DNA from 3 places in the Rhizobium sp. BK008 genome. Region 2 is predicted to be linked to each of the others. Evidence: predicted binding sites of a transcription regulator. Region 2 holds the regulator's gene; each other region holds the start of a gene.
The links. The regulator HrcA, encoded in region 2, represses chaperone genes, less so after heat shock. The targets are predictions, from matches to a motif close to GTTAGCACTCNCNNNNNGNGAGTGCTAAC.
Positions count from the first base shown of each region.

Region 1 (3,277 bases), on a different contig from region 2:
GAAGAACGGCCGGCCGGTCTTGTCTGCCTGACCTTCATGGGCTGTAAGAGCCACTTGGATGGCATGGTCGAGATGCTGCATGGCGATCACGGGCCCTCGGTCTTCCCGATCTTCTGTCGGGAAGGCTTCTCGCCCGTCGTCATCTCGATGTCAGGGACGGGAACCGCCGCGGCCTGGACAGGCGTTTGTCGCCGATCGAAATCGCCGCTCTCGCCGGCGCCTTGGAGCAGTGCTGCATCATCCCTGTCGTCTTCATCGAGCAGGTTCTGCAGTGTTTCATGCTCATCCTCGCCCGCAAGTTCATCACAGGCTTGCAGCCAGTGACGCTGGTCGGCGCCGTCCGGGCGGCCTTCGGCCTCCCAGATTTCGTAGGCACGGTGACGTATCTGCTCGTGCTTGTCTATCGCCATGATCTCCTCCAAGCGCATTTAAATAAGCCGTCCGAAGAACAGGCCCAGCCACTTTCACGGCGTGTTGATGGTTAGAAGAAAATCCTCCACCCGTTTGTGCTCGTCCTTTGAAAGCGTCTCCACCCGTTCCTTCCAGAAGCGTTCGGCCTCCCGCGGATCTTCATCCCATTGACGAACGTCGGTGATATTGTCGTCGATCATCGACCGGCGGTGGCCGCCGAGGCTGAGATATTCTTTGGCAAGCTTGAGGCTTAGGGTTTCGGTGCCGCTGTGGCGATCCAATGTCGAACTGACGTTGCGCCGGGCAGTTTCCAATGCCCTTTTGCGATCGGCTTCGGTCCGTTCGGTGTCGGCGGAACGCGCGTCGTCGGTCCCGCTCTCGGGCGGCACGGTGGATTTGACGGTCATCATGGATCACCCTTCGATGTTGTGATCCAATAACCTTCGCAAGCAGTGAGAGTTCCGCGTGGGTGGCGATTGATTTGAGCGCGCGATCGAGCCGCACGCGCCGGCGGCAATCAATGAACGGCCATACTCACCATTCGATAGGGGTGCACGGCCTCGAACTGCGAAATCATCGCCGTCGCCTGCAGCAACACGAACTCGGCATTGTCGGGATCGTCACGGGCCAGTTCGTCGGCGTTGACGCGGATCGCTTCAGCCATGTTGTTGGACAGTGCCGCAAACTGCATGTTGCCTTCGACAAGAGCCTCACGCGCCGTATCCTCCAGCGTGCGAGCGATATCGACGAAGATTTCCTCACGTTCCTCAATGCTGAGGTCTCTGATTATATTGGTCTTTTCTTCCATGTCACTCACTCCAAAAGACGTGGGACGGTGATCGAGCTCGTCAAGCCTCGATCATGAGACAGTTGGGAATGTCAAATTCCGGATTCAAGCCTCGATGCGGCTTGAACGCGCCTTCGACGCAGTGTCATCCACCTCGTAGTCCGAACGCGGGAGCCGATTTTCTGTTCCCTGCAATACGTTAGCACTCGTCGGTGGAGAGTGCTAATTTTTCTCTCATTCCCTCTTGAAATTGCAGTGCCGTCGAACCAGATCAGTCGCGCAAGGCGCGCTCGCGCGGAACCTTGCACCCGCCCCGGATTGGTCATCCGGTCCGGCCCGGGGGAGCAACATCATCACTGTTTGTCGATGGAGGAAGACATGTCGTTCCGACCGCTTCATGATCGCATTCTCGTCCGCCGGGTCACGTCAGAGGAAAAGACCAAGGGCGGCATCATCATTCCCGACACTGCCAAGGAAAAGCCGCAGGAAGGTGAGGTCATCGCCGTCGGCCCTGGTGCACGCAACGATGCCGGCCAGATCCAGGCGCTCGACGTCAAGCCCGGCGATCGCATCCTGTTCGGCAAATGGTCCGGCACCGAGATCAAGATCGATGGCGAAGACCTGCTGATCATGAAGGAAAGCGACGTGATGGGCGTCATCGAAACCCAGGACGAACAGCAGCAGGCCGCCTGAGGTCCCTGCGAACATTCGTCAACGCTGGAGCGCTTCAGCTTGTCGTAGAAAAGCAGAACAGCTCCAACATTTTATTTCTGACGCAATTCCGAACGGAAAACCGCTTCGCACCTTTCCCGGAATTGCTCTGGCTGCCTATGAAGGAGTGAGGACATGGCTGCTAAAGAAGTCAAATTCAGCACCGAAGCCCGGGAGAAGATGCTGCGCGGCGTCGACATCCTGGCCAACGCCGTGAAGGTGACGCTCGGCCCGAAAGGCCGCAACGTCGTGATCGACAAGTCCTTCGGCGCGCCGCGCATCACCAAGGACGGCGTCTCCGTCGCCAAGGAAGTCGAACTCGAAGACAAGTTCGAGAATATGGGCGCCCAGATGGTCCGTGAAGTCGCCTCGAAGACCAGCGACATCGCCGGCGACGGCACCACGACCGCAACGGTGCTTGCCCAGGCGATCGTCAAAGAGGGCGCCAAGGCCGTCACGTCAGGCATGAACCCGATGGACCTGAAACGCGGCATCGATCTCGCCGTCGGCGCCATCGTTGCGGAACTGAAGGCCAACGCCCGCAAGATCTCCAACAATGCCGAAATCGCCCAGGTCGGCACGATCTCCGCCAATGGCGATGCCGAAATCGGCCGTTTTTTGGCGGAAGCCATGGAAAAGGTCGGCAATGATGGCGTCATCACCGTCGAAGAAGCCAAGACCGCCGAAACCGAACTCGAAGTCGTCGAAGGCATGCAGTTCGACCGCGGCTACCTCAGCCCCTACTTCGTGACCAATGCCGACAAGATGCGGGCCGAGTTCGAAGACCCATATATCCTCATCCACGAGAAGAAGCTGTCGAACCTGCAGTCGATGCTGCCGGTTCTCGAAGCCGTCGTCCAGTCCGGCAAGCCGCTCCTCATCATCGCTGAAGACGTCGAAGGCGAAGCTCTTGCAACCCTCGTCGTCAACAAGCTGCGTGGCGGCCTGAAGATCGCTGCCGTCAAGGCGCCTGGCTTCGGCGATCGCCGCAAGGCCATGCTCGAAGACATCGCCATCCTCACCGCCGGCACCGTCATCTCCGAAGACCTCGGCATCAAGCTCGAATCCGTCACGCTCGACATGCTCGGCCGTGCCAAGAAGGTGTCGATCGAAAAGGAGAACACCACGATCGTCGACGGCGCGGGCGCCAAGTCCGACATCGAAGGCCGTGTTGCCCAGATCAAGGCCCAGATCGAAGAAACCACCTCCGATTACGACCGCGAGAAGCTGCAGGAGCGTCTTGCCAAGCTCGCCGGCGGCGTTGCCGTCATCCGCGTCGGCGGCTCGACGGAAGTCGAAGTGAAGGAAAAGAAGGACCGCGTCGACGACGCGCTTCATGCAACCCGGGCGGCGGTCGAGGAAGGCATT
Region 1 covers NZ_JACIFK010000006.1:354,914-358,190, forward strand. Annotated here, with positions in the region: gene FHT69_RS23825 (HD domain-containing protein) at 1-81, opposite strand, end outside; gene FHT69_RS23830 (DUF2934 domain-containing protein) at 87-410, opposite strand; gene FHT69_RS23835 (hypothetical protein) at 465-821, opposite strand; gene FHT69_RS23840 (hypothetical protein) at 929-1,219, opposite strand; gene FHT69_RS23845 (co-chaperone GroES) at 1,577-1,891, shown strand; gene groL (chaperonin GroEL) at 2,045-3,277, shown strand, end outside.
Region 1: the regulator HrcA is predicted to act here: its motif matches at 1,397-1,425, upstream of FHT69_RS23845 (co-chaperone GroES).

Region 2 (3,277 bases):
AAGCGCCGGCATGCCGGCGGCATTGGCCGAGGCGACCGCCTTGATCGTCGCATTCTCCTCGAAACTCGTGCCGGTCTCGTCAGGCTCGACGAAATTCAGCTCCGCCGCCGATTTGGCGGTGAAGCCGAGCGGCCCGATCAATTCCTGGATCTCGCGGATCTTGCCGGCATTGTGGCTGGCGACGACGATGGTCTTCGTTTCAAGCTTGCGCATTCAGATATCCTGTTCGATGCCCCAGATTTTAGCCTCTGCGCATTCCAGGCTGTTGCCGGCCGGATCGCGGAAATAGATCGAGCGGCCGCCGTTCGGCCAGCGCACCTCGGATTCGATCGCCACGCCCGCCGCCGTCAGCTTCTCGGCCATGGCGTCGATATTGCGGCCGGATACCCGGAAACAGGCATGGCCCTGGCCGGTCGTGCCGTGCGGCGGCACCTGCAGGGCATCAGGCGCCGGCGGCTTCACCGTTTCCTCGGGGTTGAAGATCAACAGAACGCCGGGCCCGCAGCGGAAGAAGACATGCCGGTTGGCGGCGCGGGCGATCTTCTCCAGTCCGAGGACGTCTTCGTAAAACGCCTCGGCCTGATCGAGATCCCGCGCATAGAGCGCCGTTTCCAACATGCCTTCCAGCATGGGGTTCATCCTTCGACGGCTTGCTTCTGCAGCGCCACCAGTTCGCCGATGCCGTTTCTGGCAAGCTGCATCAGCGAGGTGAATTCGCCCTCGCTGAACGGCGTGCCCTCGGCCGTGCCCTGGATCTCGACGATCCCGCCGGTGCCGGTCATGACGAAGTTCGCATCGGTCTCGGCCGAGGAATCCTCGAGGTAATCGAGATCGATCACCGGCTGGCTGGCGAAGATACCGCAGGAGATGGCGGCGACATGATCCTTCAGGACCCGGTCGACCTTGATCATGTTGCGGCTTTCCATCCATTTCAGGCAGTCGTAAAGCGCGATCCAGCCGCCGGTGATCGAGGCGGTCCGCGTACCCCCATCGGCCTGGATGACGTCGCAGTCGAGCGTGATCTGCCGTTCGCCGAGCGCCTGCAGGTCGACGACGGCGCGCAACGACCGGCCGATCAGCCGCTGAATTTCCTGGGTGCGGCCGCCCTGCTTGCCGGCGGCGGCCTCGCGCTTCATGCGCTCGCCGGTTGCCCGCGGCAGCATGCCGTATTCGGCGGTGACCCAGCCCTTGCCGGTATTGCGCAGCCAGGGCGGCGTCTTTTCTTCAAGGCTGGCCGTGCAGAGCACATGCGTATCGCCGAACTTGACCAGGCAGGAGCCTTCCGCATGCTTGGAAAAATTGCGCTCGAACGAGACCTTGCGCATCTGGTCGATTTTTCTGCCTGAAGGCCGCATTCTTATCTCCTGGGGTTTGTTGACCGCTTCTACGATTGGCGGCGCCTATTTGCAAATTCCCTTTTGCCACGGGTGCGAGTTTGACTTACTTTTCGGGAAGTATCATCAGCGCGGGTTCTTAAGCTTCATGGGCATCAGGTCGACGTCGGTTTCGGATGCTGTTGCCGCACTGGACGAGCGCTCCAGGGAAATTTTTCGGCGCATCGTCGAAGGCTATCTGGAAAGTGGCGAGCCGCTCGGTTCGCGCAACCTGTCCCGTCTTCTGCCGATGTCGCTGTCGCCGGCCTCGGTGCGCAACGTCATGAGCGATCTCGAAGAGCTCGGCCTGATCTATTCGCCGCATGTCAGCGCCGGACGGCTGCCGACCCAGATCGGCCTGCGTTTCTTCGTCGATGCCTTCATGCAGGTCGGCGACCTCTCCGCCGAGGAGCGCGCCAACATCGACCGGCAGGTGCGGGCCGAAAGCGGCGGCAATCCGGTGGAATCGATGATGAACGAGGCAAGCCGCATGCTGTCCGGCATTTCGCGCGGCGCCGGCCTCGTCATCACCTCGAAAAGCGATCCGGTGCTGAAACATGTCGAGTTCATCCGGCTCGAACCGACCAAGGCGCTGGCCGTGCTCGTCGGCGATCACGATCAGGTGGAAAACCGCATCATCGAGCTGCCGGCGGGCGTCACCTCCTCGCAACTGACCGAGGCGGCGAATTTTCTCAATGCCCATATGTCCGGCCAGACGCTGCCGGAACTCCGCAAGCAGTTGAGCCGGCTGAAGGATGACGTCCGCCACGAGCTCGATGCCCTGTCGCGCGATCTCGTCGAGCGCGGCATCGCTGTCTGGGCCGGCAGCCCGGACGAGGGCAAGCCCGCGCAACTGATCATCCGCGGCCGCGCCAACTTGCTCGAGGGGCTGGCCGGCGCCGAGGATCTCGACCGGCTGCGCTTGCTGTTCGACGATCTCGAGAAGAAGGACAGCCTGATCGAGATTCTCAATCTCGCCGAAACCGGTTCCGGCGTGCGCATCTTCATCGGTTCGGAAAACAAGCTCTTCTCGCTGTCCGGCTCGTCGCTGATCGTCGCGCCCTATCGTGACGATGACGATCGCATCGTCGGTGCCGTCGGCGTCATCGGCCCGACGCGGCTCAATTATTCCCGCATCGTGCCGATGGTGGATTACACCGCCCAGCTCGTCTCCCGCCTTTCGCGCAATCAGCTTTGACGCCGCAACTGGCGAACGTGCGGAATTTTCGCTTCTTTGTCACGCAGACTTGATTTTTTTCGGTCAAACCTCGATATCGGGCGCATCTGAAGACACCAACCGGAGACCGTCATGACCGATGACACGACGAAAAACGGACCTGACGCAACTGCGGCCGATGCCGCAGCCGACGCTGCCGCCTACGTCGAGAACGATATTGCGCAGGAAGAGGCTGCCCAGCCGGACCCGCTCGAGCTTCTGAAAGCCGAAAACGGTGAGCTGCGCGACCGCTATCTGCGCCTTGCCGCCGAGATGGACAATCTGCGCCGGCGCACCGAGCGCGAAGTGAAGGACGCCAAGTCCTATTCCGTCGCGGGTTTTGCGCGCGACATGCTCGCCGTCTCGGACAATCTGCGCCGCGCGCTTGATGCCATCTCTCCGGAGACCAAGGCCGCGGCCGATGCCGGCCTCAGCACCCTGATCGAAGGTGTCGAGATGACCGAGCGCGCCATGCTGTCGGCTCTTGAGCGCCACGGCGTTCGCAAGCTGGAGCCGGTCGGCCAGAAGTTCGATCCGAATTTCCATCAGGCGATGTTCGAGGTGCCCAACCCCGACGTGCCGAACAATACGGTCGTCCAGGTCGTGCAGGCAGGCTTCACCATCGGCGAACGCGTGCTGCGCCCGGCCATGGTCGGCGTCGCCAAGGGCGGCCCCAAGCCGGCCGAAG
Region 2 covers NZ_JACIFK010000007.1:137,742-141,018, forward strand. Annotated here, with positions in the region: gene rdgB (RdgB/HAM1 family non-canonical purine NTP pyrophosphatase) at 1-213, opposite strand, end outside; gene FHT69_RS24790 (VOC family protein) at 214-639, opposite strand; gene rph (ribonuclease PH) at 636-1,355, opposite strand; gene hrcA (heat-inducible transcriptional repressor HrcA) at 1,483-2,571, shown strand; gene grpE (nucleotide exchange factor GrpE) at 2,683-3,277, shown strand, end outside.

Region 3 (3,277 bases), on a different contig from region 2:
GAAGGACGGCTCATCCCTCAAGATGGCACGACGCCAACATCTTTCAACCGCGGTCCGAAGTCAACGAAAGGGCGTCGTTCAAAAAGGCTGGCGATCCGCTCGAGCGCCTTGGCGAAGAAATCGGCGCGCCGAATTGCCGCTGTTCAGCGCAAGCCCTGCGACGCTGTCACGTGATTTGGGGGAAGGGCGGAGTAGGGGCCGGATCCTAACGCCACGGATGAGCCGGCGGGGTGTCACGAGCGATCTGCGCAGCGTCGGATAGCCTGAGCCATTCCTTCCGGTATCCGATGTTGAGAAGATTGAAGGACAGCATGTCTCTCCCGGCCTGCGAACGGCTCGCGCCGTTCACGGCATGGTCCGCGTGCGTCGGAACGCTCGCGTGATAGACGGTCCACGAACGGGCGGGTTCGATCCGGCGGTCGCGTCCGATGTCCATGGCGTAGTGGCCGGCCGCGCCGCCCTTGTTGTTGCCGACAGCAAAGGCGTTCGGTCTTCCTTCGTCTTCATGACTGTTCACGATGTCAACCTTCCGTCATTCGGGCCGTGGCCAAACGTTGTCTCGATCAGTGTTGCGCCGCTGCCGGGCGATAGGTTTAGCGGTTCCAGGCTGTCTTCCGTCGTCACCCGCTCGTGACGTTCGTCGTCACTGCGGATGCGGTATTGCAGCACATTGCCTCTCGGAGGCAGCGTGGCGGTAATGCGGTATGTATCGGGGAGTTTGGAGGGAACGATGAAGAACCCGTCCTTCAACCGGACGGTCTGCCCCACCTTGAAGATATGTGTTGCTGCCTCGCGTCGGACGGGGCGTCCGTTGCGTTGCGGGTTGCGCGTAGCGGTCATGATTGCTGGTGATCCTGTTCGAGTGCGGTTTCGAGATCTGACGGATGGATCGGCATCATCTGCAGCGTCGAACTCTGTGCGGCGATCGCCGGCAGGTGGATGAAAGCGCCGACGCGTCGCCAGGCAAGCCTGGAAACGCCATCGATCAATTCCTCGTCATAATCGACGCGATATTCCCCGGCTGGCTGTGTCCCGTCGAAACCTGGCAGGCGGAAAGGAGATGAAAAGCGGACGACGGTTTGTGTGGTGCGGCTTGTCACGGCTAAGGCCTCCGCAGGAATACGCCGATGCGTTTCCTGTATCGTTGAGATCCGAACCGGACGAACTCGGCGCTGCCGGTACATCCGCGGTCAGCGCCAAGCTCATTCCGGATCGAATACGCGAAATGCACGCCGGAACGACGTCATTATTCGCTATCGAGAATTCGGTGGTGTATGGCGGGTCGTAGGTCTCTGACACCGCGAAGCCAAGTCGGCCAAATCGACGAGACTTATCGTTACGCCTGGATTGCGTTTAAATCAAGATAAATTCGGATTTATCTATAAAAAACGCCAAATTAACTCCGCGGTCACGTAAATAAAATGGAGCGTAATGGCTCAAGAAATTCTATTCAATTCATAATTATTACAAAACATCCCGCCGAAATGATTTCCTGAATTTTTCAGCGTGAATAATATTTCTTGGCACTCCTATCAATCGAGTGCCACGGGTGCTATTTATGTGTTGCAGCCGCCATATGCGCCGGCAGCAGAAAGACCTCTATGAAATTCCGTTCACTTCACGACCGCGTCGTCATTCGACGTGCGGAAGGCGATGTCAAATCCAAGGGCGGGATCATCATTCCAGACGCCGCCAAGGAAAAGCCGCAGGAAGGCGACGTGGTCGCAGTCGGCCCGGGCCTGCGCGACAATAGCGGCACTCTCAACCCGCTCGACGTCAAGGTCGGTGATCGCATTCTGTTCGGAAAATGGTCGGGGGCAGAGGTCACGATCGAGGGCGAGATCCTTCTGATCATGAAGGAGACCGACATCATGGGCATCGTCGAAAAGATCGGAGTGGCCTCTCAAAAGGCCGCCTGATCGATCGCATTCCGATCCGTATCTCAAGACCGAACTGGACCAATATCATGTCTGCCAAGGAAATCAGATTCTCCACCGATGCGCGCGATCGCCTGTTGCGCGGCGTCGAATTGCTCAACAACGCCGTCAAGGTCACGCTTGGCCCCAAGGGCCGCAACGTCGTCATCGACAAGGCCTATGGCGCACCGCGCATCACCAAGGACGGCGTCACCGTCGCCAAGGAAGTCGAGCTCGCCGACAAGTTCGAGAACATGGGCGCGCAAATGGTGCGCGAGGTGGCGTCGAAGACCAATGATCTTGCCGGCGACGGCACGACGACGGCGACGGTGCTTGCGGCCTCCATCTTTCGTGAAGGCGCAAAGCTCGTCGCTGCCGGCATGAATCCCATGGATCTCAGGCGCGGCATCGATCTCGGCGTCGTTGCGGTGGTCAAGGAGATCCAGGCGCGGGCGAGGAAGGTCAAATCGTCAGGCGAAATCGCCCAGGTCGGCACCATTGCCGCCAATGGCGACGTCAGCGTCGGCGAGATGATCGCCAAGGCGATGGACAAGGTCGGCAATGAGGGCGTCATCACCGTTGAGGAGGCGCGCACCGCCGAGACCGAACTCGACGTCGTCGAGGGCATGCAGTTCGACCGCGGCTACCTCTCACCCTATTTCGTTACCAATGCCGAGAAGATGCGCGTGGAACTGGAGGACCCCTATATCCTCCTTCACGAGAAGAAGCTCGGCAGCCTGCAGGCGATGCTGCCAATCCTGGAAGCCGTCGTGCAGACCGGCAAACCGCTTCTGCTCATCTCTGAGGATGTCGAAGGCGAGGCGTTGGCGACGCTGGTCGTCAACAAGCTGCGCGGCGGCCTGAAGGTCGCGGCCGTCAAGGCGCCGGGCTTCGGCGACCGCCGCAAGGCCATGCTGGAAGATATTGCCGTGCTGACATCAGGCCAGATGATTTCCGAGGATCTCGGCATCAAGCTCGAAAACGTCACGCTCGATATGCTCGGCCGCGCCAAGCGCGTGCTGATCGACAAGGAGAGCACCACGATCATCGACGGTTCCGGCGATAAAGCGGCCATCCAGGCGCGCATCCAGCAGATCAAGGCGCAGATCGAGGAGACCACCTCCGACTACGACAAGGAAAAGCTGCAGGAACGCCTGGCGAAACTGGCCGGCGGCGTCGCAGTCATCCGTGTCGGCGGTGCGACCGAGACGGAGGTCAAGGAAAAGAAGGACCGCATCGACGACGCGCTGAACGCAACCCGTGCGGCGGTCGAAGAGGGCATCGTGCCGGGCGGCGGCGTGGCACTGTTGCGCGCGAAGTCGGCGCTGACGGGTTTGACCGGCGACAACGCCGACGTGACG
Region 3 covers NZ_JACIFK010000004.1:23,085-26,361, reverse strand. Annotated here, with positions in the region: gene FHT69_RS17845 (hypothetical protein) at 206-517, opposite strand; gene FHT69_RS17840 (hypothetical protein) at 514-840, opposite strand; gene FHT69_RS34285 (hypothetical protein) at 837-1,100, opposite strand; gene groES (co-chaperone GroES) at 1,602-1,919, shown strand; gene groL (chaperonin GroEL) at 1,967-3,277, shown strand, end outside.
Region 3: the regulator HrcA is predicted to act here: its motif matches at 1,520-1,548, upstream of groES (co-chaperone GroES).